3 regions of the Streptomyces sp. x-80 genome follow, and region 2 is predicted to be linked to each of the others. Evidence: riboswitches for the same ligand, from Rfam matches in the RefSeq annotation. Region 2 holds a riboswitch; each other region holds the start of a gene.
The links. Region 2 has a riboswitch for thiamine pyrophosphate ahead of thiC (phosphomethylpyrimidine synthase ThiC). Riboswitches for the same ligand answer to the same signal wherever they lie in the genome.

Region 1 (3,266 bases), on a different contig from region 2:
GCGATGGTCGCCGGAGCGCTGTGCATGGAGTTCCTGATCAAGAACGGCGCCTGGTGGCAGGGGCTGCTGCTCGGCCTTGCGGTCGCGGCCAGCGCCACCCTCGGCGACCTGGGCGAATCCATGATCAAGCGTGACCTCGGCATCAAGGACATGGGCACCCTGCTCCCCGGCCACGGCGGCATCATGGACCGGCTCGACTCGCTGCTGCCGACCGCTCCCGTGGTCTGGCTGCTGTTCGTGATCTTCGTGGGCTCGGGCTGAGCCACTGGCCCGCTCGCACGACGGCTCCGCCGCCCCGGGACTCCGCGCGAATTCCCTGCGTACAAGGGGTGCACGACGGCCCAGAGGGGTCTGCCGCATGACGTGGCAGGCCCCTCTTCGCGCGTCTGCGACACTGGTATGACCATGCCTGCACCCGGAGAACTCACTTTTGTCGCGCCGCGCGGGGCCAAGAAGCCCCCGCGGCACCTTGCCGATCTCACCCCCGTAGAGCGCCGCGAAGCGGTGGCCGCGATCGGCGAGAAGCCGTTCCGCGCCAAGCAGCTCTCGCAGCACTACTTCGCCCGTTACGCGCACGACCCGGCGCAATGGACCGACATCCCGGCGGCGGCGCGCGAGAAGCTGGCGGCGGAGCTGCTGCCGGACCTGATGAACGTGGTGCGGCACATCTCCTGTGACAACGACACCACCCGCAAGACTCTGTGGAAGCTGCACGACGGCACGCTCGTCGAGTCGGTGCTGATGCGCTACCCGGACCGGGTCACCATGTGCATCTCCTCGCAGGCCGGCTGCGGAATGAACTGTCCGTTCTGCGCCACCGGACAGGCGGGCCTGGACCGCAACCTCTCCACCGCCGAGATCGTGCACCAGATCGTCGACGGGATGCGCGCGCTGCGCGACGGCGAGGTCCCGGGCGGCCCGGCGCGGCTCTCCAACATCGTCTTCATGGGTATGGGCGAGCCGCTCGCCAACTACAAGCGGGTGGTCGGCGCCATCCGGCGGCTCACCGACCCGGAGCCGGACGGAATCGGCCTGTCGCAGCGCGGTATCACCGTCTCCACGGTCGGCCTGGTGCCCGCGATGCTCCGTTTCGCGGACGAGGGGTTCAAGTGCCGGCTCGCCGTGTCGCTGCACGCGCCCGACGACGAGCTGCGTGACACCCTCGTCCCCGTCAACACCCGCTGGAAGGTCCGCGAGGTCCTGGACGCGGCGTGGGAGTACGCCGAGAAATCCGGCCGTCGCATCTCCATCGAGTACGCCCTGATCCGCGACATCAACGATCAGGCATGGCGCGGTGACCTGCTGGGACGGCTGCTGAAGGGCAGGCGCGTCCATGTGAACCTGATCCCGCTGAACCCGACGCCCGGCTCGAAGTGGACTGCCTCGCGGCCCGAGGACGAGCAGGCGTTCGTACGGGCCATCGAGGCGCACGGCGTGCCGGTGACCGTCCGGGACACTCGTGGTCAGGAGATCGACGGCGCCTGCGGGCAGCTCGCAGCCGCGGAACGCTGACCGTTCGCTGGTACCGTGTGATCGAACAAATGCACATTCCGACAGGGGAGCGCCACAGCGCTGAGAGTGCGGAAGCGTCGTAACGATACGGTGCCCGCAGACCCTTGAACCTCGCCCGGGTCATTCCGGGTAGGAAGTTCGGTCATCACTCATGCTGTTGCGCCCCGCCCGGAATCCGCTCGATGGACGTCGACCGACGTCGACAGCAGCGGCACCGGGCGGGGCCGCGTCTCTTCCTGGCCAGCCAGGAGGAACCAGTGAGCACCACCAGCAGGATCACCGCGACCGCGGTCGCCGCCGCGGTCGGCATGACGGCACTCGCCGCGTGCGGCAGCTCGGACGGTGGGAGCACGGACGCCAAGACCGTCACGCTCGTCAGCCATGATTCGTTCGCCGTCTCCAAGTCGGTGCTCGCCGGCTTCGAGAAGGAGAGCGGTTACCAGGTCAAGGTGGTCCAGAGCGGGGACGCCGGAAAGGCCGTCAACCAGGCGATTCTCTCCAAGGGCAATCCGCAGGGCGACGTCTTCTTCGGCATCGACAACACGCTGCTCTCGCGTGGCCTGAAGGAAGACCTCTTCAGCCCGTACAAGGCCCAGGGGCTGGACAACGTCCCGGCCGAGCTCCAGCTCGACAAGGACCGGCACCGCGTCACACCGCTCGACTACGGAGACACCTGCGTCAACTACGACCGGGCCTACTTCGCGCAGCACAAGATCACGCCGCCGGAGACCTTCGACGACCTGATCAAACCCGAGTACAAGAACCTGCTCGTCACGGAGAATTCCGCGACCTCCTCCCCGGGGCTCGCCTTTCAGCTCGGCACCATCGCGAAATACGGTGAGAGCGGCTGGCGGGACTACTGGAAGAAGCTCAAGGCCAATGGCGTCGAGGTCGTCAACGGCTGGGAGCAGGCATATAACGAGCGGTTCTCCGGCTCGGCGGCAGGCAAGGGCAAGGGGGACAAACCGCTGGTGGTCTCCTACGCGTCCAGTCCGCCCGTCGAGGTGCTGGGCAAGAAGCCGGAGCCCAAGGAGGCACCGACCGGAGTCGCGACCGGGACCTGTTTCCGGCAGATCGAATTCGGCGGTCTGCTCAAGGGCGCGAAGAACGAGAAGGGCGGTAAGGCACTGCTGGACTTCCTGCTGAGCAAGAAGTTCCAGGAGGACGTGCCGCTACAGATGTTCGTCAACCCGGCGCGTACGGATGCCAAGGTGCCGACGCTGTTCACGAAGTACGGCGCGACGATCGACAAGCCGGCGACGGTCGCCCCGGAGACGATCACCAAGAACCGCGAACAGTGGATCAAGCAGTGGTCCTCGCTCGTTCTGAAGTAACCCGCGCCCGGCGCCGACGGTCCCTGCGCGCAACGGCGGTACGGCTCGGCCTGATGGCCCTGCCGTTCGCCTTCTTCGCGCTCTTCTTCGCCTATCCGGTCGCCTCGATCGTCGGACATGGCCTGAAGGACGGCGGACAGTGGCAGCTCGGGCGGATCGGGGCGGTGCTGGCCGATCCGGATGTGCTCCATGTGCTGTGGTTCACCTTCTGGCAGGCGGTGGCCTCGACCGGGCTGACACTGCTGATCGCGTTGCCCGGCGCGTACGTCTTCGCGCGCTTCGACTTTCCCGGTAAACAGCTGCTGCGGGCGCTGGTCGCGGTGCCGTTCGTACTGCCGACGGTCGTCGTCGGCTCGGCCTTCCTGGCACTCGTCGGGCGGGGCGGGTTGCTGGACGACCTGTGGGGTGTACGCCTGGACA
Region 2 (3,266 bases):
ACTTTCAGTCGCGAACTGCTGCTGGACGGGCTGAGTCGGCCGTCCGGTGAGGGCGATGTGCGCATCGAACCGTCCTCCGCCGAGTACCTCAGTGATGTCTTCATCAGTCTCCAAGTCGGTGCCGAGCGCGCGCTGTTCAGGGTCAGCGCGCCACCACTGGTCGCCTTCCTGGACCGTACGGACCGGCTGGTCCCGCTCGGCGAGGAGGAGGTGTGCGACACCCTGGACGCCGTACTGGACCGCATCCTTACGGAGGCCCCGGCCGGCTGATCCCTCCGCAACGGCCGGCCCAGCCGGTCACGTCACTCCCGTACGGCACACACTCCCGTACGGCACTCACCGCTTACGGCGCTTGCCGCGTGCTCCGCGCCGCCCGGACCGTCCAGCCACGGCGCCCACGGCTTCCGCCGGCGGACCCGGTATCTCCGTGGGGCCCGGACCGCCCGGCGCCGTGCGGTCCGCCGAGACGACCAGCGCCGCGAGCAGCGTCGTCAGCGGCACCGACGCGACCAGTCCGATGCTGCCCACCAGCGTGCGCACGATCTCCTCCGCGACCACCTCGCTCGTGGCGGCCGTACCGATACCGCTCTGTGCGATCGAGAACAGCAAAAGCAAGGGCAGTGCGGCGCCCGCGTAGGCCATCACCAGGGTGTTCACGACGGACGCGATGTGATCGCGCCCGATCCGCATAGCCGCTCCGTAGAGCTTGCGCCAACCCGCCGTCGGGTCCGCTTCCTTCAGCTCCCACACCGCCGCGGTCTGGGTGACGGTCACATCGTCCAGCACCCCCAGCGACCCGATGATGATCCCCGCCAGCAGCAGACCGTGGATCTCGATACCCGGGTACAGGCTGTGCACCAGCCCGGTCAGGTCGTCCGTGTTGCCGGTCAGCAGCGCCCAGTCGATGAACACCGACCCGAGCAGACCGATCAGCAGCAGCGATGCCAGGGTGCCGAGCACCGCCACCGACGTCCGGGCCGTCGGCCCGTGGCACAGATAGAGCGCGATCAGCATGATCGCGCTGCCGCCGATGACCGCCACCACCAGCGGATCGGAGCCCTTGAGGACCGCCGGGAGGATGAACAGCGTCAGCACCCCGAAGCTTGCCACCAGCGCCACCAGCGCGAGCACCCCGCGCAGCCGGCCGACGAGCACGACCGCGAACGCGAAGATCCCGGCCAGTACCCACATCGGAACGGTCCGGTCGACATCGCTGACCGCGTACTGGAGATCCTTCGGCGCCTTGGGGGAGTACGCGACCACCACGTCCTGCCCGGCCGTGTAGTGCCGCAAGGCGTCCGGCGTCACCACCGTCTGGAAGGTGCGCCCGGTGTTGTCGCCGGTCGTGACCTTGATCGTCGCCCGCTCGCACTTCGTGTCCCGCTCGCCGCCCGTGCCCGGCGGCTGTCCGCCCGGCGACGCCGGCCGTTGCTGCTGCTCGGCGTGGACGTCCGCGCAGTTCACCTCGTCCACCTTGACCACTCTGGCCTTCTCCAGGGGCTGGTCGAAGCCGACGCCGGACGGCTTGTGCGCCGGCGCGCCGCCCGGCCACAGCACGACCAGACCGACCACCACCGCCGCCGCGAACGGGATCAGCACCGCCGCGATCACCTTGCGCAGATGCCGGGAAACAGGCGCGGCGGGCGCGTGGCCGTGCGCATGAGAATGCGCGGGGGAGTGGGACGGGGGCTCAGGACTGCTCACCGCCCGATCATCGCAAGAACTCATGGGGCCCCCTGTTCATCGTGCCGCACCGGCCGCTACGGTGGGTGGCACCTTTGCAATCGCGGGAGCTCGGAGCACCGGGCTGAGAGGGCGCTGACCTCCGCGGGGACGTCCGGCCGACGCCGGTACGCCACCCACGGAAGCCGCTGCGTCGACCGCCGAACCTGTTACCGGGTAATGCCGGCGTAGGGAGTTGGGTCTCATGACTCTGAAGGATGCACGCACGCCCGAAAGCGCCGCCGACGGCACCGGAGCGAGGATCGGCTGGCACAAGGGCTATCTCGCCGGATCGCGCCCCGACCTCCGGGTCCCGGTCCGGCGGGTGCACCTCACCAACGGCAAGGATGTGACGCTCTATGACACATCCGGGCCGTACACCGACCCCCAGATCGACACCGATGTACGCCGCGGACTCGCCCCGCTGCGGGAGAACTGGATCATCGCCCGAGGCGACACCGAGGAGTACGCGGGCCGCCCGCCGCGCCCGGAGGACGACGGACTCAAGCACACCTCACCGCGCGGCGGCCTCAAGAACCTCGACGCGGTCTTCCCCGGCCGCCCCCGCCAGCCGCGCCGCGGCCGGCACGGCGCCGCGGTCAGCCAGCTCGCGTACGCCCAACGCGGCGAGATCACCACGGAGATGGAGTACGTGGCCCTCCGCGAGAACGTCCGGCCCGAGTTCGTACGTGACGAGATCGCGGCCGGCCGTGCCGTGCTCCCCGCCAACGTCAACCACCCGGAGATCGAGCCGATGATCATCGGCAAGAACTTCCTGGTGAAGGTGAACGCCAACATCGGCAACTCCGCGGTCACTTCCTCCATCGAGGAGGAGGTGGACAAGATGACCTGGGCCACCCGGTGGGGCGCCGACACGGTCATGGACCTGTCCACCGGCCGCAACATCCACACCACCCGCGAGTGGGTGCTGCGCAACTCTCCCGTCCCCATCGGCACCGTCCCCCTCTACCAGGCCCTGGAGAAGGTCGACGGCAAGGCCGAGGAGCTGACCTGGGAGATCTACAAGGACACCGTCATCGAGCAGGCCGAACAGGGCGTCGACTACATGACGGTGCACGCCGGCGTGCTGCTGCGCTACGTCCCGCTCACCGCCCGCCGCAAGACCGGCATCGTCTCGCGCGGTGGCTCGATCATGGCCGCCTGGTGCCTGGCACACCACAAGGAGTCGTTCCTCTACACGCACTTCGAGGAGCTCAGCGAGATCCTCGCCTCCTACGACGTCACCTACTCCCTCGGCGACGGCCTGCGCCCCGGTTCCATCGCGGACGCCAACGACGAGGCGCAGTTCGCGGAGCTGCGTACGCTCGGTGAGCTGAACACCATCGCCAAGCGGCACGGCGTCCAGACGATGATCGAGGGCCCGGGACACGTCCCGATGCACAAGATCAAGGAGAACATCGACCTTCAGCAGGAGATCTGCGAAGAGGCCCCGTTCTACACGCTCGGCCCGCTGACCACCGACATCGCGCCCGCCTACGACCACATCACCTCCGGTATCGGCGCCGCGATGATCGCCTGGTGGG
Region 3 (3,266 bases), on a different contig from region 2:
CGGAGGCGAGCAGCGCGCGCTCCAGGACGCCGAGGCTGGGCGCACCACCGGTCCCCATGATCAGACGGGACCGGAAGGTGCGGCCGGCGAGGGTGAGGAGATCATCGGTCATGGTGGCGGATCAGCCTCCCTGGACCGCGGTGAGCACCTCGACGCGGTCGCCTTCGCCGAGCGGGGTGTCGGACCACCGGGTGCGCGGCACCACGGTCTCGTTGACCGCGGCGGCCACCCCGCCGGACGCCCGGGACAGCGTCGCGACCAGCCGGTCGAGGGTGAGGCCGCCGGGGATCTCGCGCGCTTCGCCGTTGACGGAGACGGAAACGGTGGGGGCACTCATACGGACTCCTCCTCCAGGACGCGGGCGCGCTGCGGCCCCGGGGCGGACACGGCGGAAAAGCGCGTGGGGGAGAACGGGCGGACCGCCGCCGGGAGCTCTCCGGTGGTCAGCGCCTCGGCCATCGCGTCACCGGTGACCGGCGTCAGCAGCACACCGTTGCGGAAGTGGCCGGTGGCCAGCTGGAGACCGGGCAGCGCGGTCGGGCCGAGCAGCGGCGCGTTGTCGGGGGAGGTGGGACGCAGCCCCGCGCAGGTCTCGGCCAGCGGCAGTTCGGTGATGCCGGGGACCAGCTCGTGCGCGTCCCGGAGCAGTTCGTAGACGCCGCCCGCGGTCACGGTGGTGTCCCAGCCCAGCTCCTCGCTGGTGGCGCCGAGGACCAGCTCGCCGTTCTCCCGCGGCACCAGATAGAGCGGGCCGCCGCGGACCACGGCCCGTACGGTGCGGGACAGGAAGGCGGCGCCACCGGCCGGTGGCGCCGGCATCCGCAGCCGCAGCACCTGCCCCTTGACCGGGCGCACCGGCGGCAGCACCGCGTCGGGGACCCCGGCCAGCTGCCCGCTGCGGCTCCCCGCGGCCAGGACGACCTGACCGGCCGACAGCCGTGTCCCGTCGGTGAGTTCGGCGCCCGAGGCACGTCCCCGGGCGACCGTCAGCCGCTCGGCCGAGGCGCGGTGGAAGGCCACCCCGGCCCGCTCGCAGGCGACGAGCAGCGCGCCCGCCAGCCGGCGCGGATCGACCTGATGGTCGCCGTCCACCCGCAGACCGCCGCGGACACCGGGCGCCAGCATCGGCTCCAGCCGACGGCACTCGCGCCCCGTCAGCCACTCCGAATCCAGCCCCGACCGGAGTTGCAGGGCGTGCAGTTCGCGCAGCAGGGCGCGGTCGTCGGCGTCCAGCGCGACGGCCAGTGTGCCGCACCGCCGGTAGCCGATCCGCCGCCCGCTCGCCTCCTCCAGCTCGGCGGTGAAGTCCGGATAGCGCCGCGCCGAGGCGAGGTTGAGACCCAGCAGGGTCTGCTCTCCGTAGTGGAGTTCGGTGACCGCGGCCAGCATGCCGGCCGCGATATGGGCGGCGCCGCCGCCCGGCGCCGGATCGACGACGGCCGTCTCCAGCCCCCGGCCGGCCGCCCGCCAGGCCGTGACCAGGCCGATGATGCCGCCCCCGATGACGAGCACATCGGCGTGCTGCCCGCCCGGGGGCGGTGGTGCGGCCGATGTCGATGATGTGGCGGTGGACGGTGTGACAGATGGATGCATGGGCGTCCAGCCCCTCCCTTCGCCGGCATGACCCGGATCAGGTTCGTACGGTCGGAGGCCGCCAGCCTCCCTCTCAGCCCGGTGCGTCCGGGCTCCCGCGAGTGCGTGTATCCCTCACCCTAATACGGGCCCGCGACGCGCCGTAAGGGCGCGCCCGGCGGGGCCCCGGCCGTGCGGCCCCGGGGTGACCGACCGTGACGCTGTGTCAGAGATCTCCTTGCGCGCTGCTGCTGGCGGCGAGACACACCGTCTTACAGTGATCGGGTGAGCGAGCAGAGCACGTCCTCCCAGGCCCCTGACCGGACGCCCCGCGTCGTGATCGTCGGCGCCGGAATCGCCGGTGTGCAGACCGCGGTCGCCCTGCGCGAACAGGGCTGGCGCGGCGCGATCACCCTGCTCGGCGGCGAGCCGCACCAGCCCTACGACCGCCCCCCGCTGTCCAAGGCGGTGCTGCTCGGCAAGGCCGAGGGCTCCACCTTCGACATCGACTTCGGCGCGCTCGGCATTGAGCTGCATCTGAGCCGGCCGGTCACCGCCCTGGTCCCGGGCGCGCACACCGTCGAGACCGCCGAGGGCCCGGTCCCGTACGACTACGCGGTCCTCGCCACCGGCGCCGACCCGATCCTGCTGCCCGGCAGTGCGGGGCTGCCCGGCGTCCACCTGCTGCGCACCCTCGACGACGCCGAGCGGCTGCGGCCCGTGCTGGCCGCCCGGCACGAGATCGTGGTCGTCGGGGCGGGCTGGATCGGCGCGGAGTTCGCGACCGCGGCGCGCGAGGCGGGCTGCGCGGTCACCGTCGTCGAGGCCGCCGACCGCCCGCTGGCCGGCGCCCTGCCCGCCGAGGTCGCCGCCCATATGACCGACTGGTACGCCGACGCCGGCGCCGACCTGCGCACCGGCGCCCGGGTCGCAGCCGTCGAGGCGGGCGCGGTCACCCTCGCGGACGGTACGACGCTGCCCGCCGACGCCGTGGTCGTGGGGATCGGCGCCCGGCCCGCCACCGGCTGGCTGGCCGGCTCGGACGTCGCGCTCTCGCCGCGGGACGGCTCCGTCCTGGCCGACGAGCGGCTGCGCACCTCCGTCCCCGATGTGTACGCGGTCGGCGACTGCGCCTCCTTCCCGTCCGCCCGCTACGGCACCCGCCTGCTGGTCCACCACTGGGACAACGCCCTCCAGGGCCCCCGTACGGTCGCCGAGAACATCCTGCGCGGTGCGGCGGAGGGCATGGTCTACGACCCGGTCCCGTACTTCTGGTCCGAGCAGTTCGGCCGGTTCGTGCAGTACGCGGGCCATCACGGGGACGCCGACGAGCTGCTCTGGCGCGGCGACCCGGCCGGCGCCGCCTGGTCCGTGCTGTGGCTGCGGGGCGCCCGGCTGGTCGCGCTGCTCGCCGTGGGCCGCCCGCGTGACCTGGCACAGGGGCGCAAGCTGATCGAGCGCGGCGCGGCCCTCGACCGGGAGCGGGCCGCGGACGCGTCCGTACCGCTGAAGGCGGCGGCGCTCTAGCGGCCGCGCACGGGCACGGGGTACGGGGCGGCCCGCGGGGGCGCCGCCGTGGCGCGGCGGATGGCACCGCGGGTGTCACCCGCCGGTGTGCCTCGGGCCGTCGACGGCGATGCCCGGCTACCGGCTGTCAGTGCGAGATGGCACGCTTGTCCTGTGACCGAGATTGA

Region 1: it holds a riboswitch for thiamine pyrophosphate, as region 2 does, so the genes downstream of both, ACLJWH_RS23465 (thiamine ABC transporter substrate binding subunit) here and thiC (phosphomethylpyrimidine synthase ThiC) in region 2, are expected to answer to the same signal.
Region 3: it holds a riboswitch for thiamine pyrophosphate, as region 2 does, so the genes downstream of both, thiO (glycine oxidase ThiO) here and thiC (phosphomethylpyrimidine synthase ThiC) in region 2, are expected to answer to the same signal.

What each region holds. Positions count from the first base shown of each region.
Region 1 is NZ_JAJPWM010000011.1:237,054-240,319, forward strand. Features, by position in the region: gene ACLJWH_RS23455 (phosphatidate cytidylyltransferase) at 1-261, shown strand, start outside; gene rlmN (23S rRNA (adenine(2503)-C(2))-methyltransferase RlmN) at 406-1,512, shown strand; TPP riboswitch at 1,546-1,666, shown strand; gene ACLJWH_RS23465 (thiamine ABC transporter substrate binding subunit) at 1,770-2,846, shown strand; gene ACLJWH_RS23470 (ABC transporter permease) at 2,900-3,266, shown strand, end outside.
Region 2 is NZ_JAJPWM010000009.1:274,596-277,861, forward strand. Features, by position in the region: gene ACLJWH_RS20680 (SsgA family sporulation/cell division regulator) at 1-270, shown strand, start outside; gene ACLJWH_RS20685 (YibE/F family protein) at 337-1,728, opposite strand; TPP riboswitch at 1,777-1,934, shown strand; gene thiC (phosphomethylpyrimidine synthase ThiC) at 1,928-3,266, shown strand, end outside.
Region 3 is NZ_JAJPWM010000003.1:333,444-336,709, forward strand. Features, by position in the region: gene ACLJWH_RS07040 (thiazole synthase) at 1-112, opposite strand, end outside; gene thiS (sulfur carrier protein ThiS) at 122-337, opposite strand; gene thiO (glycine oxidase ThiO) at 334-1,512, opposite strand; TPP riboswitch at 1,591-1,702, opposite strand; gene ACLJWH_RS07055 (NAD(P)/FAD-dependent oxidoreductase) at 1,858-3,099, shown strand; gene ACLJWH_RS07060 (Rv2175c family DNA-binding protein) at 3,253-3,266, shown strand, end outside.